One region of the Rhizobium sp. PAMB 3174 genome, then DNA from elsewhere that is predicted to be linked to it. Evidence: riboswitches for the same ligand, from Rfam matches in the RefSeq annotation. Region 1 holds a riboswitch; each other region holds the start of a gene.

What was found. Region 1 has a riboswitch for cobalamin ahead of ACU5AY_RS06180 (CbtB domain-containing protein). Riboswitches for the same ligand answer to the same signal wherever they lie in the genome.
Region 2: linked by a shared signal. The riboswitch ahead of ACU5AY_RS12190 (energy-coupling factor ABC transporter permease) and the one ahead of ACU5AY_RS06180 (CbtB domain-containing protein) in region 1 are both predicted to bind cobalamin.
Region 3: linked by a shared signal. The riboswitch ahead of ACU5AY_RS12960 (aromatic ring-hydroxylating oxygenase subunit alpha) and the one ahead of ACU5AY_RS06180 (CbtB domain-containing protein) in region 1 are both predicted to bind cobalamin.

What each region holds. Positions count from the first base shown of each region.
Region 1 covers NZ_CM128608.1:1,292,689-1,299,970, reverse strand. The annotation lists gene cobW (cobalamin biosynthesis protein CobW) at 17-1,090, opposite strand; gene cobU (bifunctional adenosylcobinamide kinase/adenosylcobinamide-phosphate guanylyltransferase) at 1,095-1,622, opposite strand; gene ACU5AY_RS06185 (CbtA family protein) at 1,619-2,371, opposite strand; gene ACU5AY_RS06180 (CbtB domain-containing protein) at 2,390-2,563, opposite strand; cobalamin riboswitch at 2,614-2,984, opposite strand; gene speB (agmatinase) at 3,139-4,104, shown strand; gene ACU5AY_RS06170 (cobyric acid synthase) at 4,326-5,786, opposite strand; gene ACU5AY_RS06165 (ABC transporter substrate-binding protein) at 6,456-7,282, shown strand, end outside.
Region 2 covers NZ_CM128608.1:2,526,916-2,534,197, forward strand. The annotation lists gene cysN (sulfate adenylyltransferase subunit CysN) at 1-654, shown strand, start outside; gene ACU5AY_RS12180 (PilZ domain-containing protein) at 985-1,203, opposite strand; gene ACU5AY_RS12185 (NAD(P)/FAD-dependent oxidoreductase) at 1,406-2,623, opposite strand; gene ACU5AY_RS12190 (energy-coupling factor ABC transporter permease) at 2,806-3,486, opposite strand; cobalamin riboswitch at 3,535-3,756, opposite strand; gene ACU5AY_RS12195 (hypothetical protein) at 3,870-4,268, shown strand; gene ACU5AY_RS12200 (helix-turn-helix domain-containing protein) at 4,363-5,067, shown strand; gene ACU5AY_RS12205 (copper chaperone PCu(A)C) at 5,121-5,657, shown strand; gene ACU5AY_RS12210 (glycosyltransferase family 4 protein) at 5,898-7,049, shown strand; gene ACU5AY_RS12215 (hypothetical protein) at 7,063-7,282, shown strand, end outside.
Region 3 covers NZ_CM128608.1:2,685,500-2,692,781, forward strand. The annotation lists gene ACU5AY_RS12945 (crotonase/enoyl-CoA hydratase family protein) at 1-502, shown strand, start outside; gene ACU5AY_RS12950 (putative bifunctional diguanylate cyclase/phosphodiesterase) at 687-2,024, shown strand; gene ACU5AY_RS12955 (2Fe-2S iron-sulfur cluster-binding protein) at 2,070-3,164, opposite strand; gene ACU5AY_RS12960 (aromatic ring-hydroxylating oxygenase subunit alpha) at 3,164-4,408, opposite strand; cobalamin riboswitch at 4,518-4,715, opposite strand; gene ACU5AY_RS12965 (DUF6656 family protein) at 4,892-5,548, shown strand; gene ACU5AY_RS12970 (L-threonylcarbamoyladenylate synthase) at 5,643-6,650, shown strand; gene ACU5AY_RS12975 (FAD-binding oxidoreductase) at 6,640-7,282, shown strand, end outside.

The sequences.
Region 1 (7,282 bases):
CGGCTTTGCCATTCTCTTATGCCGCGGCGGCGATGGCAGCACGCACGGCATCCTCGTCGATTTCGTGAAGACCGATCACCACGAGGCGCGAGCCCTTGGTCTCGCCCGGCTTCCACGGCCGGTCGAAATAATGCTCGATCCGGCTTCCGACGGCCTGGATGACGAGGCGCATGGCCTTGCCGGGCACTTCGACGAAGCCCTTCAGCCGCAGCACGTCATGCGCATCGATGACGTCTTTCAGCTTCTCGACGAAGGCGGCCGGATCGGCAAGCGCGCCCAGCTCGACGACGAAGCTTTCGAACTCGTCATGATCGTGATGATGATCGTGTTCCTCGCCGGAAGCATGCAGCGCCTCATGCTCCAGTTCATGGTGGGACTTGCGGTTGACGATGTCGTCCTCCGTGCCCGCGCCGATGCCGAGCAGCACGGCAGACGGCACCTCGCCGCCGCGCGCCTCCACCATTTTCGGCTTGCGCGAAATCGCGTTGGTCACCGTCTCGCGCACCATGGCGATACCGGCAGCGTCGAGCAGATCTGCCTTGTTGAGGATGATCAGGTCGGCGGCGGTCAGCTGGTCCTCGAACAGTTCTTCCAGCGGGCTCTCGTGATCCAGGTTGTCGTCCTGCACGCGCAGTGCGTCAACCTTGTCGTGATCGTCGGCGAAGCGGCCGGCGGCGACCGCGGCGCTGTCGACCACGGTCACGACGCCGTCGACCGTGACCTGCGTCTTGATGTCCGGCCAGTTGAAGGCGGCGACCAGCGGCTGCGGCAGCGCCAGGCCGGAGGTCTCGATGACGATGTGATCGGGGCGGTTCTTGCGCTCCAGAAGCTTCGTCATCGCCGGAATGAAATCGTCTGCGACGGTGCAGCAGATGCAACCATTGTTGAGCTCGACGATGTCGTCCTCGGTGCAGTTTTCCGCCCCGCAGCCCTTCAGCACCTCGCCATCGACGCCGAGATCGCCGAATTCGTTGATGATCAGCGCGATCTTTCGGCCATTGGCATTCATCAGCATGTTGCGGATCATCGTCGTCTTGCCGGCGCCGAGAAAGCCGGTGATCACCGTTGCCGGGATTTTTTCCTTCATCATGATCCTAACCCTTCATTTTCAGCGGCAATCCCGCCGCGATAAAATAGACTTCGGCCGCTGTCTCCGCGGCCATCTGGTGGAGCCTGCCGGCGTGATCGCGAAAGGCCCGCGCCATGGCGTTCTCCGGCACGATGCCGAGGCCGACCTCGTTCGACACCAGGATGATCCGGCTCCTCGCCTGCGGCAGGTAGTCGGCCAGCGCGCGCGAGGCGGCATCGATATCGGCCGCCGCCATCATCAGGTTCGAGACCCAGAGCGTCAGGCAATCGACGAGAATAACACGCCCCGGATCATCGACCGAGCGCAGGCTACCGATGAGATCGACCGGCTCCTCATGCGTCGTCCAGCCGTCACCGGCTCGCTCCTGCTTGTGGCGCGCGATGCGGTCACGCATCTCGTCGTCATAGGCTTGGCCCGTCGCCAGATAATGCCGGTCGAGGCCGGACTGTCGGGCAAGCCCCTCGGCGAACCGCGACTTGCCCGAACGGGCGCCGCCCAGCACCAGGACGGCGCCGGGCGGTGTCGTCGTCATGCGGCAGCTCCGGCGATCTTGCGGTTGGCAAGGCCCATCAGCAGGCCAAGCACCAGCCAGAAGACCAGCGTCGTCGCCAGTGCCGCGACAGCGAACTCGGCGGCGAGGATCGCCGGGACGTTGCTGTCGATGCTTTCGGGTTGCGGCGCGCCCCAGAGATGCGGCGCGGCGATCAGCACGAGGCCGAGAACCTTGGCCCAGGCCTCTTCACGCAGGGCCAGAAGCCAGATGCCGGCACCCGAAAGCACCACCGCGCTCAGCCACCAGATCTGGCGGGCGTCGAGATCGGCGGCAGGGAACCCCGGCAGTTCCGGCGGCAGGCCGAGGGACGGCAGCAGGTGAACGGCCAGCCAGGCGCAGGCGCCCCAGAAGATGCCGTTCGCAAGCGTGATGTCGCGGCCGGAGACAAGACTGATGCCGGCAAGCAGCAAGGCAAAACCGGCACCGGCCACAAGGTTGGCCATCAGAGTGCCGCCAAAACGGCTGACGCCGAAGAGCATGCCGCTCTCGTCGTGGCCATCGTCTTCCGCGCCATGCGCGAAAGCTGCAGACGGCAGGAAAAGCGATCCGGCGAGTTCGCCGAATGTCGAGTTCTCAGCCTTTGCGGAATGCTCGTGCTCGGACGCTCCGCCTTCATATTCCTCTGCGTGAAGAATAAGAGGCACGACTTTGACCTGCTGCGCGACGGTCATCACACCACCGGCAACAAGCCCGGCCACCAGAGCGGCCAGGAGATATTTGACAATCATGACAGGTGACCTTCGTCCTTAGTGGCAGGGAAAGCCATAGGAGTGGCGCACGTCATGGGCGGTATCGTGCAGAACCGCCGAATGCGCGAGACCGACGCCGAACACCAGGAACGCGCCGAGAAGCAGCGCGATGAAACCGGCCTTCTGGCGGTCGGAAACCGAGAGGGTAGAAGAAGATGCGATCGTAGCCATGACAACCTCCGTGCTGGCATACTGGAGGAGCCTCCTCCGAGGTTTGGGCGAATGCCCGGCACGATATGGCAGGTCTCCTGGCTCGCGGTTTCAGGCATTTCTGCCAGCAGGTCTCCCTCGCCTTCCCGGAGTTTGATGGCAGATCGCGAAAGGCGGACGATTCGTAGACAATAGAGGCGTCCAACCCCGGTTCACGCGACTGCCACTCCAGTGGCTTTTTCCGCCGAAGATCTTTCCTGCCCGTCTGCCGATAGCGCAGACAGCCGGCAGTGCGGCCCTTCGGTGGAACGGAAGACCCTCGCCACTCTACAGTCGCGGGGTCGGCTGCGATTGGAACGCCCTGCTTGGGTCCGTCCCGTCACATTCCCTTTTGATCCCGATTGGCGATTGCCGTTCGGGAACCATCCGTAATTGCAGATGATTATGGATTCCCTTGCCGCCTGTCAATTGCGTGGAAGCGACAGAGACTGTTCTCTGACCGCGGATTGAAGGAAAGCCTCAAATCCCGCTTGCCCGACCGCCAATCCGGTGCAACCTTCCCTGTGGGAAGACCCCAAGACCGCAAAGGACCGCGCATGACGGAAAACAGCTATGAGACCGGACGGTTGAACCTGCCCTTCGTCGGCATTTCCACCTTCGGCAAGCGTCCCTACGAGCCGGACTGGTCGAAGATTGCCGCCGATGTCGCCGTCATGGGCGCCCCCTTCGACTTCGGCACGCAATGGCGGGCCGGCGCGCGGTTCGGACCGCGGGCGATCCGCGAGGCTTCGACGCTGTTTTCCTTTGGTCATGCCGGCGCATACGATCACGACGACGGCGTCACCTATCTCGACGACGTGACGATCGTCGACATCGGTGACGCGGACATCATCCATACCAATACCGAGATGAGCCACGCCAACATCGAGAAGGGCGTGCGCGCCATCCTCGCCGCCGGCGCGCTGCCCATGGTGCTGGGTGGCGATCATTCGATCAACATCCCCTGCATCAATGCCTTTTCCGATCAGGGGCCGATCCATCTCGTGCAGATCGACGCCCATCTCGACTTCGTCGACGAGCGGCATGGCGTGCGCAACGGTCACGGCAACCCGATGCGCCGCGCGGCTGAAAAGGACTATGTCACCGGCCTCTCCCAGATCGGCATCCGCAACGTGTCCTCGACCGCGAAGGAAGGATACGAGACGGCGATCTCGATGGGCTCGGACATCATCACCGTGCGCGGCGCGCGCAGGCTCGGAACCGAGGCCCTGCTTGAGCGCATTCCGGCGGGCGTGAACTATTATCTGACGATCGACATCGACGGTTTCGACCCGTCGATCGCGCCCGGCACCGGCACGCCAAGTCACGGCGGCTTCCTCTACTACGAGGTGCTCGACATCATCGCCGGCCTCGCCGAGCGCGGCAACGTCGTCGGCATCGACCTCGTCGAGGTCGCACCCGACTACGACCACACCGGCACCACGGCGATCCTGGCGGCGCAGGTGTTGTTGAACACCATCGGCCGGATCTTTCATTTCCGGAAGTTGAGGGCTGGTGAGTGACGTTGCGCCCAATAGCGATCCCCTCACCTGAAAAATCTAGCACTTAGCTAATGCTAAGACGCTGATTTTTCTTCCTCTCCCGCAAGGGTAGAGGTTGGGCACAGCGTATGCGGAACGCCCCCATCTCCCCCTTGGCGGGGGAGAATGGAACTTCAACATCTTAGCGCCAGCTAAGTGTTAGAAATTCCAAGAGTGGGGGTTCGCGATGTCACTCGCCCGCGTCACCCAACCCGCATCACCCCATCGAGCCAGTCCTTGTCCAGGACCGCCTCCAGCTCCGCCGCCACCTCGTCGAGCGCCGCGTCGACGCTGGCGGCATAGTTCGTGCGTTCGCCCGAAAGCCCGAAGCTCGACAGCAGGCCGGCGCGGTAGGCGTCGCTGGAAAAGAGGCCATGCAGATAGGTCCCCATCACCTTGCCGTCCGCCGACATGGCCCCGTCCGGCCGGCCGTCGATTGTCACCGGCACCCGGGCGCAGTCCGGTCCCTTCGTTTCCCCGAGGTGGATTTCGTAACCTGCGAGTGGCGCATCATACTCCGTCGACCAGGCCGACGAATTGCGCACGGTCTTCTCCGGCGCCATCACCGTTTCGACGTCGAGAAGACCGAGGCCCGGCGCCGCGCGCACGTCTCCCTCGATCCCGTCCGGATCGAAAACCATTGTCCCCAGCATCTGGTAGCCGCCGCAAATGCCGATCACCCGTCCGCCACGTCGATGGTGGCGGACGATGTCTGCGTCCCAGCCTTGCGCGCGAAAATCCGCAAGGTCACCGATCGTGGACTTCGAACCGGGAATCACGACCAGGCCCGCGTCGTCGGGAATGCGTTCGCCCGACCTGACGAAGACCAACTCGACATCGTCTTCCGCGGCCAGCGGGTCCAGATCGTCGAAATTGGCGATGCGCGACAGGACCGGCACGGCCACTTTCAACGCGCCCGTCCCATGCCGCGCCAGCCGCTCCAGCACGACGGAATCTTCCGCCGGCAGGCGCGCCGCCGACTTCAGCCACGGCACCACGCCGAAGCACGGCCAGCCTGTAAATTCCCCGATCGCGGTAATGCCGTCACCGAAGAGTGATACGTCGCCGCGAAACTTGTTGATTATGTAGCCAGCGATCATCGCCCGGTCTTCTTCCGGCAAGATGGCATGCGAGCCGACCAGCGAGGCGATCACCCCGCCCCGGTCGATATCGCCGACCAGCACCACCGGCACATTCGCCCGCGTCGCAAAACCCATATTGGCGATGTCGCCGGCCCTGAGGTTGATTTCCGCAGGCGAACCAGCCCCCTCGACGATGACGAGGTCGGCGCCCTCGCCGGTAATCCGGAAGCTCTCCAGAACCGCGTCGAGAAGCTGCGGCTTCAGCCGCTGGTAATCGCGCCCTTTCGCCTGGCCGAACACCCGGCCCTGCAGGATGATCTGGCTGCCGACATCCGATTGCGGCTTCAGCAGCACCGGGTTCATGTGGACGGACGACGGCACCCTCGCCGCCATCGCCTGCAGCCATTGCGCCCGACCGATTTCGCCGCCGTCGTCGGAAACGGCGGCATTGTTCGACATGTTCTGCGGCTTGAACGGGCGGACCTTCAGGCCCCGGTTGGCGGCAATCCGGCAGAGGCCCGCGACAAGGACCGTCTTGCCGACGTCCGATCCCGTTCCCTGCAGCATGATCGCTTTCGCCATGGTCGCTTCATCCCTCCGTCAAAGGCAGAAAGGGATAAAGCGATCGCGGGCAATTGCAATTGCCCAATGCGTAAAAGATGAAGGGAGGAGCGACATGGCCGGGCCAGAAAAGCCAAGGCCGCGCAATCCCCAAAGGGGACGCGCGGCTCTTCGGCAACAGTGACGGCACGTACTTCAAAACTAAAGCCGTTCAATCTCCGGTACGCAATACCCGATCCGGAGACTTGGAGCGGTTTGAGCCGCTGAAATGGAGTTATATCGGCAGTTCGTTACCGGAGCGTTAGCGGCGAATTGCCAAAAACCCCATATGACAATTTAAAGGTCCCATTCGCACCAGAATTGATACAAGTATATGTTTTTAAATGAATTTTATTTTTCAGCAGCAAACCGACATGCGACGGACCCGGCCCGTGGTCAGTCAAGGCAGGCCATCGCGGTTGATTTATCGCCCACATGACCTACCCTACGTATTGAGCAGGTCGAAAATGCGCCTAGGGAACGGGCGCGCGACCATTTTCCGGCGTCCTTTTCGCCATCTTTCACCGTCTTCGCCGACCGATCGGACGCGGGCACGTGAACGTAAGAATTTGCCCCAAGGGTCGGGAGGCATGCAGTGGCCCCCATGACCGATAAAGACGAACTGCAGGAGGTTGGAGGCCCCCAATGACGATGAAGACAATCATCACCGCCGCCGCATTTGCCGGCGCGGCATGCGCCCTGTCAGGAACGGCGAAGGCTGCCGAATGCGGCGATGTCTCGATTGCCGAAATGAACTGGGCGTCGGCGGGCGTCGCCGCCAATATCGACAAGATCATCCTCGACAAGGGCTATGGCTGCAACGTCACGCTGGTCACCGGCGACACCATCCCGACATTCACCTCGATGAACGAAAAGGCCGAACCGGACGTCGCGCCGGAAATGTGGGTGAACTCCGTCCGCATTCCGCTCGCCGAAGCCGCCAAGGAAGGCAGGCTGATCCAGCTGTCGCAGATCCTGTCGGACGGCGGTGTCGAAGGCTGGTGGGTGCCGAAATACTTTGCCGATGCCCATCCGGACATCAAGACTGTCAAGGACGCGCTGAACCACCCGGAACTCTTCCCGGCTCCCGAAGACCCGTCGCGCGGCGCCGTCTTCAATTGTCCGTCGGGCTGGGGTTGCCAGATCAACAATGTAAACCTCTTCAAGGCCTTCAAGGGCGAGGAACACGGCTTCGACCTGGTCGATACCGGCTCGGCGGCCGGCCTTGACGGCTCGATCGCCAATGCGTTCGAAAACCAGAAGCCCTGGTTCGGCTACTACTGGGCGCCGACCGCCATCCTCGGCAAGTACGACATGGTTCGCCTGAGCTTCGACGTCGACTTCGACAAGCAGGCCTGGGACAATTGCATCACCGTCGTCGATTGCGCCGATCCGCAGCCCAACACCTATCCCGTCTCCGACGTCTATACGCTCGTCACCAAGGCCTTCGCTGAAAAGGCCGGCGTCGCCATGGAGTA
Region 2 (7,282 bases), 1.2 Mb from region 1:
GTCGCCATCCTGCCGTCGGGCATGATCGCCAACGTCAAGCAGATCGTCACCTTCGACCTCGTGCGCAACGCCGCCGTTGCCGGCGATGCCATCACGCTCGTCCTCGACCGGCAGGTCGACGTCGCGCGCGGCGACATGATCGTTTCGCTCGACAGCCAGCCGCAGACGGGCCTTTCCTTCGACGCGCAGATCGTCGCGCTGCAGCCGGACGGCATCCAGCCCGGCAAGCGCTACTGGCTGAAGTCCGGTTCGCGCCGCCAGCGCGTGCAGGTCCAGCCGGTCAGCCGTCTGGACCTGAAGTCCGGCAAGTGGGAGCAGACCGACGAAGCCTTCACGATGAACGCCATAGGCAAGGTGCACCTCTCCTTCGACGAGGCGGCGATCTTCGACCCCTACGAGCAGAACCGCTTCACGGGCGCCTTCATCCTGATCGACCCGGACACCAACAACACGGTGGCCGGCGGCATGATCACGGCGAAGCGTTCGGACCTTTCCGGCATCAATGCCGCGGATGCCCGCGTGCTGCTGTCGCTGCCGACCGATCTCGCCGACCAGCTGATGGCGACCGAGATTTTCGCCAACCGCCGCGACGAGGCCGAAATCCGCCGCGTCAGCGCCGGCAAGGCGGCCGAAATTCTCGACAAGCTCGACTGAGCGAAATTGCCTCCCAAGCATGAAGAAAACCCCGCAGACATCATGTCTGCGGGGTTTTCATTTCAGGAACAGAATCTGCCGGGGCGGAGGGGGGGGCGACATGGCAGATCCGCTTCCTGACGGGGACCTTTATCAATCCGCGTCTCTCCTAGAAGAAGAAATACCAAATCAGCAGAACGACCACGAAGGGCACGCCCAAGAGCCAAAGTATTAAAGCGCGGATCACGTTGTTTCCTTTCCCGTTCTCTTTCGAGTTCGGTGGGAAAACGCGCCGATCGGCCGTTGGTTCCTTGCTTGACGATATTTTTTAGGAAAAATTGCGAGGCGATCTCAGGAGACGAATGCGACGCCGATTTCCTTCAGCTTGCGCCACTTGATCTCGCAGGCATGCCGGGTGTCGTCGGATAAGACGAGTTCGAACGTCTCGGGGATCTGCATTGCGTTTTCGACGAGCAGCTTGGCGCCCGTTGCCGACATGTTGCGCACCGTGCAGTTGATGGTGCTGTATTCGTGATTGAAAACGATGCGTCCCGCCTTGAGCGACCGCATCCGGTGCTCCCTGCGTCTTTCTTCTGTGTTCCCGCTTTCCATTTGCCCGTTCCTGACGTCATGTCATTGAATGCCAATGATTTAAGTCTCGATACCTTAAAGATCTGCAAACAGGGGCTGCATGGTTTTAACGATACCCGCATTTGCCGCAAAATGGCGGGGTCAAAGTCGCAAATCGGGACACAAGACGCGGGCCGAGGCCTCAGCCCAGCAATGCCTTCAGGTCCGAGGCCGGATCGGCGAGCACGCTCTTGTCCGGGTTGATGCCGCTCTCCAGCATCTTCTTGCCGGTCACATAGGCCTTGGCATCGTTGATCGCGTCGACGGCGATCAGGCGTCCATCGCGGAAATACCAGACGGAAGCGGCGCCTTCCCGTTGGCCGGGGCGCAGCAGGGTTTCGTCGTAGCCCCTGTTGAAGCCGGCGATCTGCAGCTTGACGTCGTACTGGTCCGACCAGAACCATGGTTTCGGGTCGTATGCCGCATCGCCGCCGGCCATGACGGCCGCGGCGGCCTCGGCCTGGTCGACGGCGTTCTGGACGCTTTCGAGGCGGATCTCCTCGCCCTGCCATGGAAAGACCACGCAGTCGCCCATGGCGTAGATGGACGGATCGGAGGTCCGGCAGTGCGCATCCACGACGATCCCGTTGGCGACGGCAAGACCAGCCATCGCGGCGGCGCGATCGTTGGGCGTGACGCCGATGCCGACGACGACGAGATCGACGGGAATGGTGGAGCCGTCCGAGAGTTCGGCGCCGGTTACCTTGCCGTCCTCGCCGATCAGGCGATGCAGGCCGGTTTCCTCGCGAATGACGACGCCGTGGCTTTCGTGGACGGCGCGCATGATGTCGGCGGTTTCCTTCGCCGCGACGCGCTTGAGGATGCGGTCCGCCATTTCGATGACGGTGACCTCGAGGCCGAGCTTGCGGGCGACGGCTGCCGCCTCCAGGCCGATGTAGCCGCCGCCGATGACGAGCAGCCGGCGGCGGGGCGTCATCGCCTCCGCAAGCCGGTCGCAATCATCCTTGTCGCGGACGGTGAAGACGCCGGCGAGCTCGCCGCCAATCGCTTCCGGCAGCTTGCGCGGCGTGGCGCCGGTGGCAAGCGCCAGCGTCTCGTATTCGACCCGCGTGCCGTCCTGCAGGCGGACAGTCTTCGCGGCCCGGTCGATCTCCTCAACCCAGGCAGACAGGCGGATGTCGACGTTGTTGTCGGCGAACCAGCTTTCCGGCCGGAACAGCAGGCGGTCGAAGGTCATCTCGCCGAGAAGATATTTCTTGGACAGCGGCGGGCGCTGGTAGGGAAGGCTCGCCTCGGCGCCGAGGATCGTGATCGGACGTTCGTCCTTCAGGGCCCTCAACTTGGCCGCCAGCGCGAAGCCCGCCTGCCCTGCCCCGACGATCACCAGCCTGCCAGCCATGGCACCCTCCACATATCGTTAGTATAGAAACGAATTTACCAAGATGAAGGTCTAGCGCATCGCCGCCCGAACGCCAAGGGGCCGGCCATCAAACGCGCGTGTCTCTGGCGTGAAGCCCGGGCCTTCGAAGAGGGAAAGGCGCAGTCCACAGTCCGCGCCCTTCCGGTTTCGTCGGACCGGGATCAGCCGGCCTGATGCAGGCGACGCGCGAAAAGCGGGCCGCGGCTTGCCTTGTTGAAGGACTTGGCGGCGGCAAGCACGGCGAGGTCGATCAGCGGCTCGATGAGCACGACACTCATATAGGCGACGCCGAACGAACCGACGGCGGCAAGGTTCTGAGCACCGAAGCCCTGGCCGTAGAGCGCCCAGAAGGCGACCCAGGCAACGATGCCGCCCTGATAGGTGGTCGAAAGCGCCAGCGCCTGCTTGTAGGTCACGTCGACATAGGCCGTGCGGGCAGGAATGATGCGGCGCGCGACCGCGCTGATGGCCCAGAGCGGCACGAGCAGCGTGGTGACGTTCATGCCGTATTGTGGCAGGTCGAAGGGCGCGAAGAAGACGCCCTGGATCAAGAGCCCCAGCGCCAGGCCGATCGCCGCCGGCCCCGCCCCGAACATCAACAGCAGCGTCGAGCCGAGGATCAGGTGCACCTCGGAAACGCCGACCGCATGATGCGGAAGGACCTGGAAGAAGGAAAAGACCAGCGCGGTCGTGACCGTGCTGCGCATGGCAAGCGCTGCGACGCCGCCATCGTGACGGACGGTGTCGACCGCCATCTTGAGGCCAAGCCCGAGGGCTCCGGCTGCCGTTGCGTAGGAAAGAACGATCTTGGCGCCGTCGACGACGCCGGGTTCGATATGCATGTTGACTCCTTTCCGCGCCCACCGCGCGGCAAGTGATGAGAATGGGCGAAATGCCCGGCGATGATGGCAGGTCTCCTGGCTCGCGGGTCTTCATTCGGCCTGCCTTCCCGACTTCTCTTCAAAGCCAGTGGCATCAAGGCGTCATTCGCCGCTCACAGTTGCGGGGGCAGCCATGGTCTCGGTCCCTGATGGGTACGCCTCACCATGTTCCCTTTTCATCCGCCGTCCCTGTTTCGGGGAGATGGCGGAACCATCGCCGCCAGTCGTAGAGCAGGGATTTTTCCGATTCAACTCTCGACAGGCAGAAATGCACGCCCAAATTGCCGCATTGTCATTTCGAAGGCCGGGTGATATTCGATGCCCGTCTTTCGAGTGGGGCATCGATGAAACGGCGGATCGGGACGATCAGGAACCTGTTGCACATTCTGTGTGCGCTGGCCGTGTTCGCCATCGGCTTCGCGCATAAATCCCCCGTACTTGCCTCTCAGATACCCGCCTCCGAACTGGCCGCCTATGCGCTGCCGGACGGCACCATTCCGTTCATCTGCGACAGCGCCCTCGACGACGAGGCCGGTGGCAAGAAGCATGTGCACGACCATGGCTGCGAGGCGTGCCGCATCAGCGCCGGATCAATGCTCGTGGTCCCGCCCTCCGTCGGCGGTCCGCAGGTCCGTATAAGCGGAACCGAGCGGCTGCCCGCCTATCGGGAAGCCTTCTACCGCCAGCTTTTCCCGCCCAACGCATCACCGCGCGCCCCTCCCCTTTCCGGCATTTCTGTCTGAACCGCAGCCGCCTTGGCGCGGCCGCTTTCACAGTTCGCGCCGGACTTCCGTCTCCTGACGGCTTCTGCCGGCGCCCATGCCGGATCGACACATCATGTTACAGAGGATCACCGCGGACCCGAACGCGTCCGCCCGATCGGCGAACGGGCCGCAAAGGCCGCTTGTCGCCGTATACTCACAAACATTCAACCGCTTCGAAGCCGGGTCAGCGATCACCATCGAACGCAAGGGAAGACGGGCACTCCTCGTCATCCGCGAAGGCTGCGTGGCGCTGCACCAGACCCTGCAGGACGGACGCCGCCAGATACTCGACATTCTCGGCCCCGGCCGCGTGTTCGGAAAGGGCGTCACCGACCAGCTCGGCTGTCACGCCGAGGCGCTCGCCTTCACCCGGATCGAGACCATCGCAGAGGATGGACGCGACGGCGGCGGCCAAGCCAGGGCGCTCGTGGAGTTCACGCAAAGGCTGCAGGACCACATCACCCTGCTCGGCCGCCGGACGGCGCAGGAGCGGGTCGCCTTGGCGATCCTCGATCTCGCCGGTCAGTTCGGACGCCGTGGCCATGGCGCCCGTCCCGCCGCCGGCACGTTTCGCCTCTACCTCAAGCGGGTTGACCTCGCCGACTGGCTTGGCCTGACGCTGGAAACCGTCAGCCGCAACCTGAACGGCTTCAAGCGCGCCGGGCTCATCGATTTCTCCACCCCGGAACTCGTGACCATCAAAGACCGCAAGCGGATCGCCGCCATCGCCGGCGCGGTCGACGACGAGGCTGCGCCGCGAACGCAGCTCCTCACCTGACCAACCACGCTTTCAGCCAATTCAACCCAAAACATCCAGGAAAAGGAAACACCATGCAAACCACGACAATCCGTATGCTCACGCTCATCGTCGCGCTCATGACGGCGCCGCTGGCCTGGGGGCATGAGTTCAAGGTCGGAGATCTCGAGATCATCCATCCCAACTCGCGCGCCATGATCCCCGGCGCCAAGGTTGGCGGCGGCTATCTGAAGATCATCAATCACGGCAGCACGGACGACCGGCTGGTGGCGATCAAATCCGACCGGTCCGACAACGTGCAGATGCATGAGATGTCGGTCGAAAACAACGTCATGAAGATGCGCGAGCTGCCGGACGGCATCGCCATCCCGGCCGGCAAGACCGTTGAACTGAAGAAGGGCGGCCTGCATGTGATGTTCATGGATGTCAAAAAGCCGTTCAAGGAGGGCGACATGGTCAAGGCGACGCTGGTCTTCGAAAAGGCCGGCTCCGTCGACGTCGAGTTCGCAGTCGGCAATGCCAGCGGCAACGATGGCGGCGACATGAAGGGCATGGATATGAAGTCGATGGACGGCATGAACCACGACGCCATGCCGAAGATGGGCAACTAAGCCTCGATAATTCCTTCGGAAACGACGGCCGCCGAGCGGATTGGCGGCTGTCGCACCCGTCCGTTCCTAACGAAAATTTAATGTCCGGGAGCGCCGCCTTCCCATTCACATCCTTTAAATTTAGTTTATGATATCAAAGTGTTCCGGGATGAAACATCCCAAAACGGGACATACTGTGCTGCGTCTTACACCTTAATCGACCTCCGGCGCTTTTTGGGACGGTTTGTCTTGGAGTTGGGCATGGAATTTGAGGTCGCACAGATCATTCAGGAATTCAGTACTGTCGGTGGCGTGGAACGCGTCGCCTGGGACCTTGCTCTTGCGCTCGGCCGCCTCGGCCAACCCAATTCCGTCGTCTGCTCCACCTATGCCAATGACACGCCGTCAAGCGTGAAGATAAGGCCGCTGGTGCGCTGGCTTTCCCGCGTCCCCAAACGCGGCGCCATGAAATATGTCGGCCGGATGATCGTCGTGCCGATATTTGCCATTGCCTCGAAGTTCGCCGAATTGGCCAAGGACAACTCGATCATCATCAGCCATGGTGACAGTCTCGTCGGCGATATCGTCGTCATTCACGCCGTCAACGCCGAAAGCCTGAGAGAAAAGCGGCGCGCCGGGCAAGTGGCGTGGCTCTTCAACCCGCTGCACGCCTGGGTGGCGGTGCGCGACCGCATCATGATCGGCGGCCTGCGCTTCAAGCGCTATGTCGCGGTTTCGGAGCGCGTGAAGCAGGAACTGATCGCGCACTACAATGTGCCGGAAGCGCGCATCAAGGTCATTCCCAACGGTGTCGACCTGTCCCGTTTCAACCCGAACATTGGCAACCGCGAGACCATGCGGGCCGAATTCGGAATACCGGCGGACGCACGGCTTCTGCTCTTCGTGGGCCACGAATACAACAGAAAGGGCCTCGCCTTCGTCATCTCGGCGATGGAGAAGATGACGGATAGCAATCTGTGGCTGCTCGTGGTCGGCTCGGAAAACGGCGACTCCTACAGAGACATGGCCGTTCGCACGGCGGCGCGGATCGTCTTTGCCGGCGAGCGCCGCGACATGGAGATGATCTACCCCATCGCCGACGCCTTCGTGCTGCCTACCGCCTACGAGACCTTCTCGCTCGTGTGCATGGAAGCCATGGCATCCGGCGTGCCGATCTTCGCCACCCGCGTCGGCGGCATCGAGAACTATCTTGCCGACGGCGTCAACGGCTACGCCATCGAGCGGAATGCCGACGACATCGCCGCCAAGCTGACAATGGCCTTTTCGGCCCCTGAAGGTCTTGCCCCCCTGAAAAAAGGTGCAATCGCCACTTCGCTCCGATACAATTGGGACGAGGTCGGAAAGCAGTACATCTCCCTGGCCGAAGAGATCGCGAGCGAGAAATGGCACTGACGTCAGGGCAGGCATGGCAGGCATAGGCGGGAAGCGATCCTGGCGCTGCCTTTCCGCGCTCACCTTGCTGCTGATGCCGACGCTCGCATTCGGCGACGATGCGCCCCTGAGATGGCGGACGGGCGGCGGCAACCTCGTCACCCATCTGACCGGCCCCCCGAGCGCAACCCTGTACCAGGCCCTCGAAGGCGTCGGCGCACGTCTCGGCCGCATGAATTCCTATGGCTGGCGCG
Region 3 (7,282 bases), 1.4 Mb from region 1:
GGTGCTCGACTTCCTCGCCGCCCTCGTCCATTCGGAAAAGCCGCTCGTCTCGGGCGTCGACGGACTGGCCGTCGGCATCGGCACGACGCTGAACCTGCATTGCGACCTGACGCTTGCCACGCCCCGCAGCCTGTTCAAGACGCCTTTCGTCGATCTCGGCCTCGTGCCGGAGGCTGGATCGAGCCTCATCGTGCCGCGCGTCGCCGGCCATCAGCGGGCCTTCGCGTTGCTTGCCGCCGGCGAAGGCTTTTCGGCAGACGAGGCGCACATGGCCGGCCTGATCTGGAAGATCGTGCCGGAAGCGGACATCGAGACGGCAACGCTGACGATGGCCGCAAGGTTGGCGACAAAGCCGCCGGAAGCCCTGAAGATCACCCGCGGCCTGCTGCGCGGCGACAAGGCGGCGCTGTCGCAGCGCATCCACGAAGAGGCCAGGCATTTCGGCGAACGGTTGAGAAGCGCCGAGGCGCGCGCTGCCTTCGAAGCCTTCATGCGACGCTAGGCACGCCGCGGCCCCAAACCGATCGCTGTTCGGGGCCTAACCCACCGATTTCATGACCAAAACTCCCATATCTGACAGTCCGTCTCAGCCAATTCTTAACATTTGCTCGTCAAAGCTGCGTATCCTAAACCGGTTCACGACCTGATCGCGGTTTCCGGTTCACGGCACAACGAGCAAGGGCCTTATGCACAGCACGTCGCTGAACACCAGCACAGCACAGACCACCTCCCTGTCGTCCCCTCGCATCCTGCAAATCTGCGAAGCGCTCATGTGGATCAGCGCCGCACTCTGCGCTGCCTGGTTCGTGCTATACATGACCCTCGGATACCGGGTCGCCGCGGTCAGCGTTGGGGTTCTGGGCCTGGCGATGGTCACCTCCCTTCTGATGCTGAAGGCAGGCATGGTTCAAGCCGGGCTCCTCTTTTCGCAAATCACCAGCTACATCTTCGTCTGCCATTTCGCCCTGTGCTTCGACATTCCGGACGCGGACACGCCGCGCATCCTGCATATCTACCTGCTGGTGATCGCCCTTGTCGGCTACGTCAATTACCAGCGACAACGCTCATGGCTGCAGATCGGCATCATCGCGGCCTGCCTTGCCGGCTTCGTCTTTTTCGCGAGCAGCAATTTCAGCATCCCGGCTGCGACCCCAATCTCCGGCACGGTTCGCGGCCCCCTGGCCATCATCAATGCCGGAATCCTGACAACGCTGTTTTCCGGTATCGTTGTGGTCCTGCAGACGAACGCCGCCGAACAAGGCGGCCTTGTGCGGGAATTGCTGCTCGGCGTCAGTCGCGGCGAGTTCGAACTCTTCTACCAGCCGCAGGTCGACCGCGGCGGCCGGACAATCGGGGCCGAGGCCCTGTTGCGCTGGCAACATCCCAAACGGGGCTACATCTCCCCGGCCGAGTTCATTCCGCTCGCCGAGCGCAGTGGCATCATGCCGAAGATCGGCAGCTGGGTGCTGAAGGAAGCGTGCCAGACGTTGTCGGCGTGGAACGCCAACGCCAGCACAAGGCACCTGACGCTGGCGATCAACATCACCGCCGACCAGTTTCTGCTGACGGATTTCGTGCAACTGGTGGAGGGTACCGTCAGGACCTATGGCGTCGATCCTAAGCGGCTGAAGCTGGAGCTGACGGAAAGCGTGTTCGTCGCCGATGTCGAAGGGCTGGCCGCCAAGATGACGGCCCTGCAGGATATCGGCATCGGCATTTCGCTCGACGACTTCGGCACCGGCTACTCGTCGCTGAGCTATCTGCGCAGACTGCCGCTCACGCAATTGAAGATCGATCGCAGCTTCGTACGCGGCGTGTCGGAAAACGAACTCGACGCCTCGCTTGCCAAGACCATCGTCCAGATGGGGCACGATCTGAGCCTCGACGTGCTGGCGGAAGGCGTGGAGACGGAGGCGCAATACCGCTTCATGCTCGACTGCGGCTGCAGCGCCCTCCAGGGCTACTATTTCGGCCGTCCGATGACTTTGGCCGATTTCGAGCTGCGGGTGCCGACGACCATCTGACGGTCCAGCCGGCTCCGCGCTGCTCGAAGTTGATCGAGGCCTTTGTCAGGCCTCGATCTCGACATCCGTCAAGGGACGCGAGCAGCAGGCGAGGATGTAGCCCTCGTCGATCTCGTCGTCGAGAATGCCGCCATTGTGCTGCATATCGACCTTGCCCGACAGGCACTTGACCCGGCAGGTGCCACAGATGCCGGATTCGCAGGCCGCGCCGATGCGCACGCCGTTGGCACGGGCCGTCTGCAGCACGGTAAAGCCCGGCTGACACTCGACATTCTTGCCGCTGTCGGCGAAGCGCACCTTGAACGACGGTTCCTCGTCCTTGTCCTCGTTGACGACGATCGGCATGTCGGCGATCGGGGCGGCCGTCGCGAAGGCCTCCTGGTGATAGCGGCTCATGTCGAAGCCGGCGGTCTCCAGCGATTCCCGCACCGTCGCCATGAACGGCTCGGGTCCGCAGCAGAACACCGTGCGGTCAAGGAAGTCCGGCGCCAGCAGCGCGATCTTGGCCTTGTCGACCCGGCCCTTCAGGCCCGACCAGAACTGCGAACGCTCCAGCTGCTCGACGATCAGGCCGAGCGAGAAGTTCGGCATGTAGCGCGCCTTGTACTCCAGCTCCGAGCGGAAGATGATGTCGTTCGGCGAACGGGCGCAGTGGATGAAGGCGATGTCGCTGTCCGGTTCGCGGTCGCCGAGGTCGCGGGTCATCGACATCATCGGCGTGATGCCGGAGCCGGCCGAGATGAACAGGTACTTCTCGCCCGGATGACGGACATAGGAGAAATCCCCGCGCGGACCGTGCGCCTTGATCTTCATGCCCGGATAGAGGCTTTCCTGCATCCAGCGGGTACCGATGCTGTCCTTCTGCGCCTTGACCGTGACGGCCAGCATGAAGGGCCGCGACGGGCTGGACGACAGCGTGTAGGTGCGCAGCACCGGTTCCGGTCCGACCGGCAGTTCCAGCGTGACGAACTGGCCGGGCAGATAGCGGAACCAGCGGTTCTCCTTGTCCGCCCGGAAGGTGAAGGTCATCGTGTCCGGCGCTTCCGGCGTCCAGCCAACACATTCCAGCATGTCTTCATTGTCGCTCCAGGGGAGCATTTCGTCGACATGCTTGAAGGGAGCTTTTTTCACGCTGCTCATTACGCGACAACCGACAGCTTGGTCTGATCGCCCTGCAGGCGGTCGATCATGAAGTTGGTGTACCACTCGACGAACTGCATGACGCCGCCTTCATGGTCGGGCGAATACGGACCGGGCTCATAGGCCGGCGAACGGATGCCGAAGGCGTTTTCCTCGACGATGCGACGGTCCTGGTCATTGGTCTCGTTCCAGACGTGGGTCAGCTCCTCGAGGTCGTAGTCGACGCCCTCGACGGCATCCTTGTTCACCAGCCACTTGGTCGTGACCATGGTCTCTTCCGGACCAAGCGGCAGCACGCGGAAGGAGATCGCGTGATCGCCCAGCATGTGGTTCCAGGTGGTCGGATAATGGAACAGCAGCATGGTGCCGATGTTGCCGACGGTGACGTCAGAGGACAGCGGCTTCTTGACTGCCGGCTTGCCGGACATGGTGTAGCTGACGGCGCCTTCGATCAGTGGCATGCGGGCGGCGCGGAACTGGCCGCTGTCATGCATCTTGAACTGGCTCGGCAGGCCGGCGTCCTCGCAATGCTTCCAGTGGGCAGCGATGACAGGGTCATCGCCCGCGCCCTGCGTGCCGGTAACCGACGGGGCTTCCGGGTATGTGCGGCAGAGCTCCGGATGGTTGCCGGCGCAGTGGTAGCATTCGCGGTTGTTTTCCCAGACGAGCTTCCAGTTGCCCTTCTCGATAATGGTCGACTGGTGGGCGATCTTGGCTTCCTTGAGACGGTGCGGCCCGACATAGGCATCGACCATTGCGCGGACGGGTTCAAAGTCGGGAGCGACCTTGGCGAGACAGACGAAGATGTAGCCGGCCACCGTTTCGCAATGCATTTTCTTCAGCGAAAACTGCGACTTGTCGAAGTCGTCACCCATCTGCCGGGCAAACAGCAGCGAGCCGTCGAGTTCGTAGGTCCACTGGTGGTACGGGCAAACGAGCTTGGCGGAGGCGCCGCGCTCGGTGTTGCAGACGCGCGAACCGCGGTGACGGCAGGAATTGTGCAGGGCGCGGATGACACCGTCGCGGCCACGCACGACGACGACCGGATAATCGCCGACCTGAACGGTGAAGAAATTGCCTGCCTTCGGGATTTCGCAGTCATGGCCGATGAAGAGCCAGTCGCGATACCAGATCGTTTCCATATCCAGCTTGAAATAATCCGGATCGGTGTAGAAGGCCTGCTCCAGGCTGAAGCCTTCGCGACGGTTGTTCAATTGCCGCAGCACAGTGTTACGAATATCCATGACCCATCCTCATGCGCCAAAAAAAATCAGTGATGCAGACAACCGACAGGTCACGGCCGGCTGGGAGCACCGACAGTTGGAGACCCCGGCCGGTTGCTGCGGCCAAGTTTCAAAATCCATGCTTCAGGCTGGTTTCCGGGCTGAAGAGCCTCCCGTCGCTGCGGGAACTGGCCGTTCCGGACCATGCCGGTGGTTCTTGCGCCAGTTTCAAGCTCTTATACCGTTGCTAGGCAGCGCCGGATTTTCACCGGCTTTCCCAATTTTCCGCCCTCCCTAGCAGGGCGAGACCTTGAGCCTGAACACACTATAGTTGGGAACCGATGTCGCAGACACGCTGCCAGCGACACGCGACACGACAATTGACGACACGCAAGAACGTCGCAGACGGGACAGGCAAGCGGTCGAGGACGGCTCTTAACCGGCGGTTAACCACGTTTTGCGACGATGATGGACCATAGCGGAGCCCTGCACGTGTCCGAAGCCATGAAGACCAGATATTACCAGGCAGCGGAGAAAAAGCCGAAGCTTCCCGGACAGGCGGTTCACTCCGAGTTCCTGCGCACCGGCCGCATCGTGCGCAGCAAGGAAAACTGGCTGGAAGAGGAACGGCGCTACCTCACCTACGAGGAGGTCGCCCAGCGCACGGGCAAGATGCTGATGTCCGCCGGCGAACGGACCCATGAACGGTTGAACCGGTTTCACAAGTCGATCCAGTTTCCGAAGATTATCTTTCACCGCACGTTCGAGCAGAGCCCGCATCTCGGCTATTGTCACATCACGGCCGCGCGGACGAACCATCCGCGCTTCAACGAGGTCATCTGGGCCTTCTACATCGCCAACTTCTTCTCCGAAATCGGCGGCACGGACGCCTTCTTCGGGCGTCTGAACCTCAAATATCCGCGCATGTACTTCGCCGTGGCGGTCAACCAGAACCAGCCGGTCCCCGCAGAAAGGCCGGCGCAGACCAAGCCACGGACGGCGATGGCACAGCTGCCGGCGCCGCCACGCCTGCAGATCGACCGCAGCATCAACAATGGCGGCATCCTCTTCCAGACGCACGAGAAGAAGGAAGCGGTCAAGAACGTCCTCCTGCTCGGCGCCCGCGACGAGGCACTGAGGCGAATCATTCAGGCGCTCTGACGCACCCGGTTCCCCTACCCTGCTCCGATCGGACGCAGTTGAACACCCGGCCGTTCCGGGCTAAGGACATGCGCATTCCGAAGACCGGTGAGCCATGGCCCGCATTATCGACATCACCCGAAATCCCGACGAGGCGATTGCCGCGGCCCTGCCTCTGCTGGAGGCCGGCCGGCCGATCGCCATGCCGACCGAGACGGTCTATGGGCTGGCGGCGGATGCGACCAACCCAGCGGCCGTCACCGCCATATACGAGACCAAGGGCAGGCCGCGCTTCAATCCGCTGATCTGCCACATGGCCGACAAGGCGATGGCGGAACGCTATGCGACCTTCGACCCCGTTTCGGCGCAACTGGCGGACGCCTTCTGGCCCGGGCCGTTGACGCTCATCCTGCCGCTGAAGGAAGGCTCCGGCGTCCATCCCCTCGCAACCGCCGGGCTGGAGACCGTCGGCGTGCGTGTCCCGCGCGGTTTTTCCGCCTCGCTGATCAAGGCTTTCGACCGTCCGCTCGCAGCCCCCTCGGCCAACACGTCCGGCAAGATCAGCCCGACGACCGCCGTCCATGTGGACGAGGATCTCGGCGAGAGGATCGATCTCATCCTCGACGGCGGCCCCGCGAAGGTCGGGCTGGAATCGACCATCGTCAAGGTCGACGGCGACGTCATCCGGCTGCTGCGTCCGGGCGGCATCAGCGCCGAAGAGATCGCCGCGGCGACCGGCCTCGAGGTCGTGCGCCATGACGGCACGAATGCCGAGATCGAAGCGCCGGGCATGCTGCTCTCCCATTATGCGCCGGGCGCCTCCATGCGGCTGATGGCAGACATGCTGCTGCCGGGCGAAGCGTTGCTGACCTTTGGCGGCAAACGCCTGCCCGGCATCGAATATGCGCTCGGCATCTTCGACTTGAGCCCGTCCGGCGATCTTGCCGAGGCGGCGGCGAGCCTGTTCGGCATGATGAAGGAAGCGGACGCGACGGGCGCGAAGACGATTGCGGTTACTGCCATCCCCGGCCACGGGCTCGGCGAAGCGATCAATGACCGCCTGGCACGCGCCGCCGCGCCGCGCACGCCCGAAACCACAGGAAAGACGCACGATGACCAGTGAGCCCCTTTCGCCCGCGCTCCTGAGCCGTTTTGCGGCCATCGTCGGCGAGCGCCATGCGATCACCGAGGCTTCGGACATCAAGCCGTTCGTGACCGAAGATCGCGGCCTCTATTTCCGCAAGTCGCCGCTGGTGCTGCTGCCGGGCTCCATCGAGGAGGTCTCGCAGATTCTGGCGCTCGCCACGCAAACGGGAACGCCGATCGTGCCGCAAGGCGGCAATACCGGGCATGTCGGCGGCCAGGTGCCGGCGACCGACGGACGCGAGGTCATCCTGTCCTTGAAGCGCATGAACCGCATCCGCGATATCGATCCGGTGGCCAACGTGGTCGTTGCCGATGCGGGCGTCGTGCTCGACGACCTGCATGCCGCGGCGACAAAGGTCGATCGCCTGTTCCCGCTGTCGCTCGGCTCGCAGGGCAGCTGCCAGATCGGCGGCAACCTTTCCACCAATGCCGGCGGCACGGCCGTGCTCGCTTACGGCAACATGCGCAATCTCTGCCTCGGCCTCGAGGTGGTTCTGCCGACCGGCGAGATCTGGAACGGGCTCAGGCGGCTGAAGAAGGACAATACCGGTTACGACCTTCGCGATCTCTTCATCGGCGCGGAGGGCACACTCGGCATCATCACCGGTG